2 regions of the Vibrio sabulosilitoris genome follow, and region 1 is predicted to be linked to the other one. Evidence: riboswitches for the same ligand, from Rfam matches in the RefSeq annotation. Region 1 holds a riboswitch; the other holds the start of a gene.
The links. A riboswitch is a leader RNA that binds a small molecule or an ion and turns the genes downstream of it on or off. The one in region 1 is predicted to bind cobalamin.
Positions count from the first base shown of each region.

Region 2: another riboswitch for cobalamin. It lies ahead of ACZ5R2_RS01300 (TonB-dependent receptor domain-containing protein); the one in region 1 lies ahead of ACZ5R2_RS09735 (cobalt-precorrin-5B (C(1))-methyltransferase).

Region 1 covers NZ_AP029599.1:2,065,088-2,071,298, reverse strand. Annotated here, with positions in the region: gene ACZ5R2_RS09740 (precorrin-8X methylmutase) at 1-600, opposite strand, end outside; gene ACZ5R2_RS09735 (cobalt-precorrin-5B (C(1))-methyltransferase) at 648-1,835, opposite strand; cobalamin riboswitch at 1,948-2,079, opposite strand; gene cobT (nicotinate-nucleotide--dimethylbenzimidazole phosphoribosyltransferase) at 2,382-3,407, opposite strand; gene ACZ5R2_RS09725 (hypothetical protein) at 3,709-3,966, opposite strand; gene ACZ5R2_RS09720 (hypothetical protein) at 4,333-4,731, shown strand; gene bcsQ (cellulose biosynthesis protein BcsQ) at 4,722-5,489, shown strand; gene bcsA (UDP-forming cellulose synthase catalytic subunit) at 5,524-6,211, shown strand, end outside.
Region 2 covers NZ_AP029599.1:246,752-252,962, forward strand. Annotated here, with positions in the region: gene ACZ5R2_RS01285 (RNA recognition motif domain-containing protein) at 1-395, shown strand, start outside; gene murI (glutamate racemase) at 367-1,164, opposite strand; gene ACZ5R2_RS01295 (Dph6-related ATP pyrophosphatase) at 1,215-1,877, opposite strand; gene ACZ5R2_RS01300 (TonB-dependent receptor domain-containing protein) at 1,924-3,780, opposite strand; cobalamin riboswitch at 3,819-4,017, opposite strand; gene trmA (tRNA (uridine(54)-C5)-methyltransferase TrmA) at 4,187-5,293, shown strand; gene ACZ5R2_RS01310 (YijD family membrane protein) at 5,390-5,779, opposite strand; gene fabR (HTH-type transcriptional repressor FabR) at 5,779-6,211, opposite strand, start outside.

The DNA of each region.
Region 1 (6,211 bases):
GGCAATGTAATCCACATTATTTTGCTCGATTAACGCTTGCTTGGACTCTTGCGCTTTAACAAAACCGACTGGGATGCCAATGATCAAGGCTGGAGTAATTTCCCCAGCATCGACCATGCGCAGCACTTCATATAAGGCGGTCGGCGCGTTGCCAACCCCAATAATCGCGCTATCTAATAGCCCGAGATCGCGTGCCTTGCGCATTGCCCAAATCGCGCGAGTTTCTCCGGTTTGCTTGGCTTTAGCGATCACCTCTGGGTCGCTAATAAAGCAGTAGGTTTGATTACCATGCACCTTAGTTCGCATCGGGCTGATACCGCTGATGATCATGCTGACATCGCTGACAATCGGGCAACCCTGCTGCAGCGCCGTTATCCCAGCATCGACTGCGCCACGACTAAATTGATAGAGCTTGGCAAATTCAAAATCGCCGGTGGTATGAATAGCACGACGCACCACCTGCCATTGTTGTGGCTCAAAGCGATGCCCACCGTGTAACGTCTCCATTTCACGGTCGATAATTGAAAATGAATCCGTTTCGATTTGATGCCCTTGCGCCGTCATTTGTTGCATGCTGGCAGGGGCTTTTACAGTATCCATTGTGTGAGTCCGTAGTGAGAGAATCGACAACTCGATCCGAATTAATCCTATTGATAAGAAGCGCTGCGCCCGAGCGGTTGACCATTAAAATCAACCAGCACAACATCGATGGCCAGTGCGTCTGTTATGTAGTTGCTTGCGTGCGCCTTGGCTTCATCGCACAGACGATTGAAATAACGCTCTGGGCTGTGCTTGCGCACCAAATCAAGCACATGTCGCCCGGTATTGGCCTGAGCGATTTGCTGACAAAGCTCGCTGGGAAGGCCCGATTGCTCTGCTAGCACGGCCATTCGCGTGAAATCGATGCGATGGCCCGAAACGTGGGTCATCATTCGCCCAGAAATCAGCTTACCCATTTTGCCAATCATCACCACCAAGGTGACGCTTGCAAGCCCATAACGCTTTGCTGCGCGCAATCCAACTCCGATAAAATCTCCTGCCTGGATCAAGGCCATCGGCTCTAGACGCGGTAACAATTGTCGAGCAGCTTTTTCCGAGCGACTGCCTGTGGTCAATGCCACATGTGACAAGCCGTTTGCCTGGGCTATTTGAATAGATTGACGCACAGAAGCGGCAAAGGCTGAGGTTGAATAAGGTATGACTGTGCCTCGAGTGCCCAAGATGGATATCCCGCCGATTAACCCAAGGCGCTCATTGATGGTCTCTTTGGCAGCGACTTTGCCGCCGGGAACAATAATGGTCAGCTCAACGCCATAGTGGTCTTGCCATAATTCACTGGCGTTTAGCCATTCCAGGCGGGCCATCTCGATGATGTTGGCGCGTGGCACAGGGTTAATCGCTGGCTCCCCCACGGGCAGTTCAAGGCCCGGCTTGGTTACCACAGCGACGCCCAAGCCCCCCTTTAGGTGGATACCTGGTGCGTTGACTAAACGGGCTTGGCACTGAATTTCGAGTCCGTGGGTACAATCTGGATCGTCTCCCGCATCCTTAATCACCCCGCACAGCACTGAATTGATAGCGGCCCAATTAACATTGCAGCGCTCAGAGTGTGCAGCAACCGCGTCTTTCGCCGCATTTTGATTGGCCACAATTTCGGTGCGAGCAAGGGTAAAATTGACCCACTCTCGGTTGGGAATTTGAATACTGACTTGGTGAGAAACTTGACCGTCAATCAAGCCGCGCACCGCCGCACGGGCCGCCGCTGCCGCGCACGCGCCTGTGGTGTAACCACCGCGTAAGTCTTGATTGGATGTTGAACGTTTGAGTTTGCCCACAAGTTACTTCTGCTCAGCGCATGCACTGAGTCCGCCTAAAAAAAGTTATGCGGGCAGGTGTCGATATCGAAAGATAAACGACGCTGAGTGCTCCCGCCCAGGTAGTTTTGGTGTTGGTGCTGTGTATTTAGCAGGGTCTGACTTACGAAACGAATTTCGCTTACAGTTGCGGGTACAGTTCTGGATTTTCACCAGATTCACTGGAGGCTGAACGTATTCAGCCACTAAATACAGTTTTAAATGTTTTATTCCAAGCTCAGGTATTCTCTGCTCTGGATAAGTGGGTTGACACATAACGCTCAAGACATTCTGAGGCGTCTTTCGATGCATCATTAGCATTGCCGTTTTATATGGGCTCCCTTAACCAAGGTGAACAGCGACTGCTCCTGATTGGTAATCTATCTATATGGAGAACAATATACCTATTTTCTAGAATAGCTCAAGCCATCAATAGCTTACTGATGCCATGGCAGTGACATAAATATCACGAAGTCGAGCCCGAAGCCCAAACTAACCGGGTACCGATGGCTTTTGCTCCATCTGTAGTTACACGGTCACACCAGCGTCTTCAAAGCTTGCCATATTGTTGTAAAATTCTGCGGCGGCTTTCACCAGTGGATAGGCCAACGCTGCCCCTGTCCCTTCGCCTAAACGCATGTTCAGCGATAACAGTGGCTGGGCGTGCAACGACTTTAATACGCTTTGGTGCGCGTGTTCATCTGACTGATGAGCAAACAATAGCACCTCACGAACATTAGGGTCGATTTGCACCGCAACATAAGCCGCAACCGATACAATAAAGCCATCGACTAACACTGGCACGCGACGTTGAGATGCCTCGATAAATCCACCCACCATCTGAACTATCTCAAAGCCGCCTAACTGGCGCAGTGTTTCTTTTACCGTTGGAGTCCCTTGCTGTACTCGCGCCACCCCCGCTTCAATTAAGCTTACTTTTTTCTCGAGTTGGGTATCGTCAATGCCAGTACCTTTGCCGACACAGTCACGGACCGAAAGACCACTCAAGGCAGCAAATAGTGCCGAGGCGCTGCTGGTATTGCCGATCCCCATCTCGCCAAACATGATCAAGTTACACCCTTGCTCAATCTTTTGGGCAACGATTGCTTGGCCAAACTCCAATCCATTGGCAAGCTGCAGTGGGTCAAGCGCCGACTGGTAAACAAAGTTTTGCGTGATCGACCCCAAGCGTTGTTTGACAAAGTTTGGCGAGGCATGCTCAATGTCGGTCAAAATGCCACAATCGACAATCGTGAGAGGGATAGCGTTTGAGCGGCAAAAGCAGTTGATGGCCGCACCGCCCGCAATAAAATTCTGCACCATTTGTGTGGTCACAATACTCGGTGCAATGCTAATCCCTTCTTCGGCAATGCCATGATCACCGGCAAACACGAGTAGCGCAGGGCTCTCAACATCAATCTGTTCGACGGTGTCATTGCACCCCAGTAGCGCCAGTTGCTTGGCCACGTCTTCTATTTGTCCCAAAGCGCCGACGGGTTTGGTTTTTTGATCAATAATCGTCTGGATTCTTACTAATTTGCTTTTGTCTTGCATGTTGCCTATTCCTATGGCTCGGCGAGCAAGTAACGCTGATAATCAACGCTACTCTATGTTCCTAACTGTGCCTGTCTATAGTGATTTATTTAATTCAACTATCAAATTAAGTTTGCCCTAAAAGCATATCCTCTACACCATCCTAACTATTTACAACGCTGCTCTTTTTGGCTGAATTCCCCTCCCCGAATCTAGAGTGCGGAAAGGAATTTATACAAGAGACTCTTGGCTAATCGAATTTTGCTCAAAAAAAACCAACAAGACGTTGCCGACTAATTCATCTACTTATGATGATACTGAACTAGAGCAGTGAGGCAGTCTTACACACGGCCTTTTCAGCTCGGCAGAACATACTCGATTGCCCATGTTTCGCCTCACACAGTTTGGCGGTTTTTTGCTGAGCAATCGCTTTAGTAAGGCCAATATCAATATAGTCCTCAGTAAATGGGCTCAAGTGACAAACGTGGATCTTGCCGAGTTTTTTCTGGTCAATTTTCGGCGCGGCAGTGGTGGAGCTCATAAAGAACAGCGCCACTAAAGGAAGGACAACTCTTAACATAGTCAATGACTTCTTCAATTTGATGAATAACTTAATCAGGGTGGACAAATTACTATATTCTGTACTTAACGCCTAGCTAATATTGGGACGGAAAGGCTACATTCTCCCAAGACGCCAAAGTGACATCGTCACGGAAGGCCTTAATTCTTATGGCAAGAAAATAGGGCTCCCTTTGGCCTAGTATACTTGGACGTTGGGGTAATCTCTTTTTGCTATGCAATAAACTTATATGCAACCAATGCTTCACATGCTGCTAAGTGCATGTTACGCTTATGTAAACACTGTAAATAGTTATAGTATCTATCAATAAATATCGTTTCATTATTGATACTTATCTAAAGTCTTGTTTAGGGAGTTTAATGAGCAATGGATGTCTATGATGACCTAAAGCAGTTTGAAGTCACTACCGGGTACGATGCTGCTATCTTCGTTAGTATGCCAAGGTGTACCCGCCACAGTAAAACCCGCAGTTACGCGCTGTTAGATCAACTCAACGAAAAGTCTTCTCATGACTTAATCGAAGTTGTCGAAAAATTCGATGATGTAGCGGCAATAAACAGCACTCAACCCAATGAGCAGCAGCCTTTTGCCTCATCACCGCAACACCTTAGCGAAGATCAGACGATCTTATCCAGCCTGAGTAAGGTATCGATCGCACATAACCTAGCCACAAAGGCGCCGGTTGAAATCGACAGTCAACAAAACCGAGAACCGACTGACGACACACACACCTCACCATCAGAGAGCGTCACACCATGCCCTTAATATCCGTAACCTCACCAAAAGGGGGAGTGGGCTGCACCACTCTTGTCGCGAACCTTTGTTATGCGCTATCCAATAAGGGTATTAAGGTGTTAGCGATTGATTTTGATCGCCAAAATGCCCTTCGACTCCACTTTGGGGTGCCTATCTCAGATGAACGTGGCTACGTTGCATTGAGTCAAGAACGTTCCAGCTGGGGTGAGATGGCCTTGTCGTATAAAAACAATATTTTTGTACTGCCTTACGGCGAGATCAGCAAAGAGCAAAGCGAGTCATTTGACGCTCGATTAGCTCAGGACCCACTGTTCGTTTCAAGGGGACTGAACTCACTATTGCAAGATCCTAAATTAGTGATCATTGCCGACGTACCCGGAAGTAACTTAGCGGCGCTCAGTGCAATATCCAGCATTGCTGACATTTGTCTTATCCCTTTTCTTGCTGACACTGCCTCGATACATCTGTTGCCTAAAATTGAAAAACATATTGCTGATACCCCCCCCTGCCCACACTATTTTTTGCTTAACCAAATTGATCTGAAAAAGAGGGTGAGCAGTGAGGTGATCATATTCAGTGAGAACCGTCTTCAAGATAAGTTGTTGGGTCAAATCCATAAAGATGAAAGCGTTGTTGAAGCTAACGCCTCACAAAAATCGATTTATGAGTTTAATCCCAGCTCATCTGCTGCTTTCGACATTGACATTATTAGCGATAAGATTGCCCAGATTTTAAATATTAAAATTGGCGATGGAGTGACCTCTTAATCACGATAATCTGAACTTCAATAGCGAACCTATTATGAAGACTATTAGACTAATTTTACTCCTGGTCGTTGTCGCTCCTATAGCGATGTTGGTGATCATGACACCGATGGACGGCGAAAAGCAGTACCTATTTGCCCTGTTTAGTATCGTGGCATTATTGCTGCTTAACTTTAATAAAAGCCGTAAGGTCTCGATCGTTTTGGTGGTCTTTTCCATCCTGACCTCAACTCGCTACCTCTACTACCGCGTAACTGAAACCCTGTTCTTTGAAACGCAATTCGAAGCCATCTTAGGCACGATACTGTTCATTGCTGAGCTGTATTCGTGGATAATGCTACTGCTCGGTTACTTGCAAACCACCTTTCCACTTGAGCGAAAAATCGAGCCCCTGCCAAAAGACACCTCACTTTGGCCCACTGTGGATGTGTATATTCCAACCTACAACGAAGAACTGGATGTGGTACAAGACACCGTTCTCGCAGCGCAATGTATCGATTACCCACGCGACAAACTCAATATCTATCTGCTCGACGATGGCAATCGCAAGGAGTTTGCCATTTTCGCCGCCAGTGCTGAAGTGGGTTATATTACTCGTACAGATAACACCCACGCTAAAGCCGGTAACCTTAACAATGCGCTGAAGCTCACCAAAGGCGATTTGATCTGTATCTTTGACTGTGACCATGTGGCAACCAGGATTTTTTTGCAATCGACCGTTGGTG
Region 2 (6,211 bases), 1.6 Mb from region 1:
GAGTATTGTGTAGTTGGATCTCTGTTACCCCCAGCATTGCATTTTTACTTGGTGTTTTCGTTACTGCCCTGTTGGCTAACTTCTTCTTGTCTTCTAAAGATGGGGAAGATGAAGAAGAGGATATCAACACCACTACCCTTTATGTTGGCAACCTGCCTTATAAAGCCAACGAAGGAAATGTCCGCGACTTGTTTGCAGAACATGGGTATGTAGAGAACGTTCGTTTAATGAAAGACAAGCGCACACGTAAGCGCAGAGGGTTTGGTTTTGTTGTCGTTGAAACCGCTGATGCGGAACATATGATTAGCAAGCTGAACGAGTACGTCTATATGGATCGCACTCTCAAGGTCAGAGTTGCGAATGAGCCTAAATCACAATCTGAGATTTCTGAATAGTTTTAAAGCCCCATCTTGTTAGCGTATTCTCTAGTGCCTCTTGCATCATCGGGGGCGCACTAGAGAATATCTGGCGCTTTCCTAGGTAATCATCTATCCGTTGAGCATTTAATAGCTGCTTTACCCTTCGTGCTATCGCAGCACCAGAATCCACCAGCACCACTTCGTCGCCCAGTACCTGCTGTATTTCATCTTTTAATAGTGGAAAGTGAGTACAACCTAGCACGGCCACATCCACCTCTCCAATAAGAGACTTGAGGATAATGGTTAGTTCACTGGTTTCTATTAACTGATTGCGTAATTTACGCTCTGCCATTTCTACAAGGCGAGTAGAACCAAGTAGCTTTACTGGTATATCTGGTGAGTAATTACGAATAAGATCTTGAGTATAGGAACGCTCGACAGTAGCAGGAGTGGCGATCAAGCCCACTGCCTTATTGGCCAACGCTGAAGCGGGTTTAATTGCCGGCACGACCCCAACAACCGGAACAGATAGCTTTTCTCTTAAGGTCGGGAGTACAACCGTGCTTGCGGTATTACACGCAATGACGACCAAATCAATCTGATGCGTAGCAACAAACTGGGTGATCAATGACGAGACTCTGCGTAATAGAGTGTCATGCTCTAGCTCGCCATAGGGGTAGGCTTCATTATCGAATAGATAATAGTAATTAAGTTGAGGTAATTGCTGCTGGATCTCATCAAACACAGAGAGACCGCCGACACCGGAGTCGAAGATCAAAACTGATGGTTGCGTATACTCTGTCACTGCCAATTACCCTAACTAAAAAACACGCTGATGATACTGGCTGACAAAAATTAAGCAATATACTTGTAGCACAGCGAATAGAAGCGACCATCGTTGACTATGGATTGTCGTTCAATGCGTAGCTTATTGCTAAAGCTCGGCGCATTTGTCACTAGGGTGTGAAACTCGCCATCTTCACCACAAGGGTCAACGCCACTTGGTAAGCTTGCGATCAAACTGTGGTCATAGTTCTTGCCGCAGTACTCTGGTGAGAGTTGTTGGCTGTCTACAGTAATTATCTCTGTCTCTATCCCTCGAGCGATTATCTCCTCTGCCAATATACTACTTGGCTGATTTAACAAAGGAAGGACACACTCCCACCCTGCAGGTTCAATGTAGCTTTTGCGATACTCGGCAATGCCATTGCAGAACATATCACCAAAAGCGACTGCATCGATTGGTAAGCCGCTGGCTCTTAGGGCCTTTAATATTGTAGCTTGATACTGTTCATTGGGCGGGAAGGCTTGTTCCAGCTCTATTAATATAAGAGGAACACCAATTGAGTTAGCCTGTGCTTGAACGACTTCAATTGGAGTCGCTTGAAACGGCACTATACCTTTTACATAAGTTGTGAAAAGCCCAACAACATTATAGTTATGGCTCTCGTTTAGTCGCTCTAATACGAGAGTGGCATCCTTCCCACTTGACCAACTGATAATAACGTTCTTTTTCATTCTGTTTTCCAAAGAGTAAAAAGCCACCCAAGGGTGGCTTTCGGCATTAAAACTGATAGTTCAATGTGGCTAGGATGTTTCGCTCTGCGCCTCGATAATATAGTTTCTCTCCAGTACCAAATACACTTGCTGCGGCCGTTTGATACTCTTCATCAAATAGGTTGTTAACTCTTAACCCCAGAGTTAACTGGTCTGTCGTATAAACGCCGACACCAAGGTCCACAGTTGTGTAAGCAGAGAGATATTCCCCTGTAGATGCAAACCTCTCCCCCACATACAACACTGCAAGTGAGGCATCCACTTTCTCGAAGCTCATCGTTGGCGTCCAACTAAACTTATGTTGAGGTCTACGAATCAGATCTTTATCCGATTTTTTGTCTTTTGCTGTCAACCACTCAGCTCCTATTTTATGGTTTACAACTCCAGTAGAGATCTCCAATCCAGCCTCAATACCCTCTATTTCAGCTTCAGCTATGTTCTGCGGTAGGTACGTTCCAGAATCCGACAACCCCCACTCGATCAAGTTTTTAAACTGTGAGTGATATGCAGCAAGGCTCCAATCAAACCATTGATGATAACCGTAAACGCCAATTTCCGTAGATTGAGACTCTTCTGCCTTGAGGTTTGGGTTTCCTTGCCCCGGCCAATACAGATCGTTGAAGGTAGGTGCATTAAACGCGGTACCTGAAGAGGCTACAAACTGAAACTGATCAGCCAATAAGTAACCTAGAGCAAGATTCCAGGTGTTGTGTCCACCAAAAGCACTATCATAATCGCGACGAATACTTGCCTCAGTGCTGAACCTGCCGAGCTCTCCAAATAGTGTCAAGAACGCAGCTTTGTTATCTCTATTTGTTTCTTCGTAGTCAGAGGTATTTGTTCCACCTCTACTGGCTCGTTCTGTGGCATAGTCAATACCTGTGTTAATGATAACAGGCTCAAAACCAACATAAGTTGTCACCCAACTAACGGAATCACGGTAGCCTGTTAACGTCGATTTAGCCAGCGTACCCGCTTTATCGCCATCTGCATTATGGTCTTTTGTAGAGCTAATCTGCACTTCAGATAAAAGGTCATTGGTACGATAATAAACAGCGCCCGTCAAACTGTAGAAATCACCCTCAGTTGAGTTACTGGGGGCATCAATGACAAATTGATTCGCATAATCAGCTTGAGAACTTTTGGTAAAGCCCGATAAAGAAAGGCCCCAACTATCTGATAAGTTATATTTCAAATTACCAAAAATAGTCTGACTGTCATAACCGTGAGTCTCGTTTTCAGGTGCTCCATCGTATATACGATAACCATCACTTTGTTCTTTATTGAAAACAAAAGCCCCAGTGGTATTGGCAGATATTGGCCCACTTGACTTCCACCCGAGCTGTCTCTGCCCTTGGTCACCAACACCGACCTGCAGTTCATGCGTACTTTCTTGGCCCTTGATAGTAGAAATACTAATCACTCCCCCCATAGCATCGGAGCCATAAACTGCGGCTCGAGGCCCGCGAATGATCTCAATGCTCTCTATCGCAAATGTTGGAATTAACCCAATTGACGCTTCTCCAGCGGTTGGTGAGTTAAGGCGCACACCATCTAGGATGACCAGAGCTTGCTTGGTCGCTGTTCCGCGAATGTATATGCCTGTTGCATTCCCTTTTGTACCTTGGGGATTAACTGTCACACCAGGCAGTGTTTTGATTAAGTCTAGAGCGGTTGTCGCTCGACTGACTTCAATATCGTCACGAGTAATCACGGATATCGAGGAGAGAGCCGACCGTTGAGATTGCTCAAAGCGATTAGCCGTTACCACCATAGTCTCATCAGTTTGATGATCTTGAGCAAAGGAAATCTGGGCGTGAGAAAGCAGCGGTGCTACGGCGACCGCAAGAAGAGATTTTTTCATTGTAAGTTCCTAAAACGCGTAAATCCTACTAGACATATCGTGACGCCTAGCTACTGGCAGGTATTCGGACTTAAGAGCTAAAGCCTACTTTCCCGACTTCCCACACTTATCCTAAAGTGCAGTGTCTTGATGGGATTTCGTTCTCTCATACCGCTGCGCGTCAGTTCTGGATTCTCACCAGATTCCCTTTCAAGGCTTCTATACTAGATACAAGCCACCAGCTCGGGGAGCATAGTATTGTGCAACCTATGGAATGTCCAGAACTTGGGCGTTATTTCATCGCGGGTGGACGATGTTCACTCCTGGCGCGAAAACATACGATTATTTTGCATCGAAACTGGACATCATCATTTGATTGAATAAAATCTGCGCTCTGTTTGAAAAACGCACCCTATAAGGTAACACCATGGCCTCTCTTGAAGTAAACCCACAAACCTACCAGCAGCAGCTAAGTGAAAAAGTAACTTGTCTCACCGAGATGTTTACTGAATTTGGCGCTCCAGAGCTGGAAGTGTTTGAGTCTCCTGAACAGCATTATCGTATGCGTGCAGAATTTCGAGTTTGGCATGAGGGTGAAGATCTTTACTACATCATGTTCAACCAGCAAACGCGTGAGAAATATCGTGTTGATCAGTTCCCAGCCGCGAGCCGACTGATCAATGATTTGATGCCAATGCTGATGGACGCGATGAAAGATAACGACACTCTGCGTCGTAAGCTATTCCAAGTAGACTTCCTTTCAACCCTGAGCGGCGAGGTCCTTGTATCACTTCTATATCATCGCCAGCTGGATGAGGCATGGATTGAGCAAGCCAAGACACTAAAACAGCGTTTGAATGATGAAGGCTTTAACCTCAATCTCATTGGTCGCGCGCGTAAGATGAAGATTGTCTTAGACCAAGACTTTGTGATTGAAAAGCTCAATGTCCACGGTGATAGTTACATCTACCAACAAGTTGAAAACAGCTTTACCCAGCCGAATGGTAAGGTTGCTGAAAAAATGCTTGAGTGGGCCGTTGATTGCACCCGCAATAGCCAAGGTGATCTGCTGGAGCTCTACTGTGGTAACGGCAACTTCTCACTAGCGCTAGCGCAAAACTTCGAGCGCGTATTGGCGACCGAGCTGGCAAAGCCATCGGTAGACTCAGCGCAGTACAACATTGCGGCGAATAACATCGACAACGTACAGATCATCCGTATGTCGGCAGAAGAGTTTACTCAAGCAATGGAAGGACAACGCGAGTTCCGCCGCTTAAAAGACGCCGGTGTTGATCTTAAGAGCTACAACTGCAATACCATCTTTGTTGACCCACCGCGTGCTGGTATGGATGAGGACACCTGTAAGATGGTACAAGGCTATGAGCGCATCCTGTATATCTCTTGTAACCCAGAGACCCTTAAGCAGAACCTTGAGATCTTAGGCGAGACCCATAAGATCACTCGCTTTGCGCTATTTGACCAATTCCCATATACCCACCACATGGAAGCGGGTGTGATGCTAGAGCGCAAGTAATTCCCTGAAAAATGAAAAAACCGCCACTAGGCGGTTTTTTTATATCCAAAGCTCAGTCAACTCTAGTGAGTACAGACATTATGCCAATGGTATAGGCTAAGCGCTTTCTTCTTCACTACTTTTCGTTGCGCCAATATAACCAAGCTTGCGCCCGAGCCAGAACAGCAGAGCCATTAGGATAATGATGGAAAAGAAGTTTGAGCCCGCCTCTGGGTATTGAGCCTTGATAAATGCGGAGTGACCAAAGCCTCCCACCAAGAAACACGCCAATCCAACAAGGGGTAGATCCTCGGAGATCGGTTTGTCTAAATAGTCTTGATACAGTGCTTGCACAGCCAGCACCATCGCAATCCATGGAAAGATTGAGAATGAGACTGCACTTATCGTCATCCAAGACAAAATCGCGTCACCACACAAACCTGCAATGAGGGCCAGGATCAGTGGTTTCTTTTCACAAGGCTGTGGGGATGGTGTTGTATTGTCCATTATTTATAATCACCTCTGTCTTTGTTTCGTTCACGCTCTTTGCGGTACCAGTGTGCTCCCTTGGCGACCATTCTGAGCTGAATGATCAGGCGCTCTGCTAACTCATCGCGCTCATCTTTGGTCTTATCCAGTGCCTCGGCACCGGAACTAAAGACTAGGATCACCGATGCTTCCGCTTGGGCAAATGCCTCTTCACGGGTCATCCCTGAGCCTATTAAGTACTCGGTTAACTCTGCCACAAAATGCTGGATCTCGCGCGCGACCGCCGCACGAAATTCACAAGAGGTGCCTGAGCGCTCGCGCAGAAGCAGGCGAAAAACGTTTGGGCTCGACTCGATAAACTCCATAAAGGTCTCGACCGAGGTGCGGATCACACTGCCCTCTTTGACGATTCGCTGGCGCGCTTGGCGCATTAATTGACGAAGAAGTAAA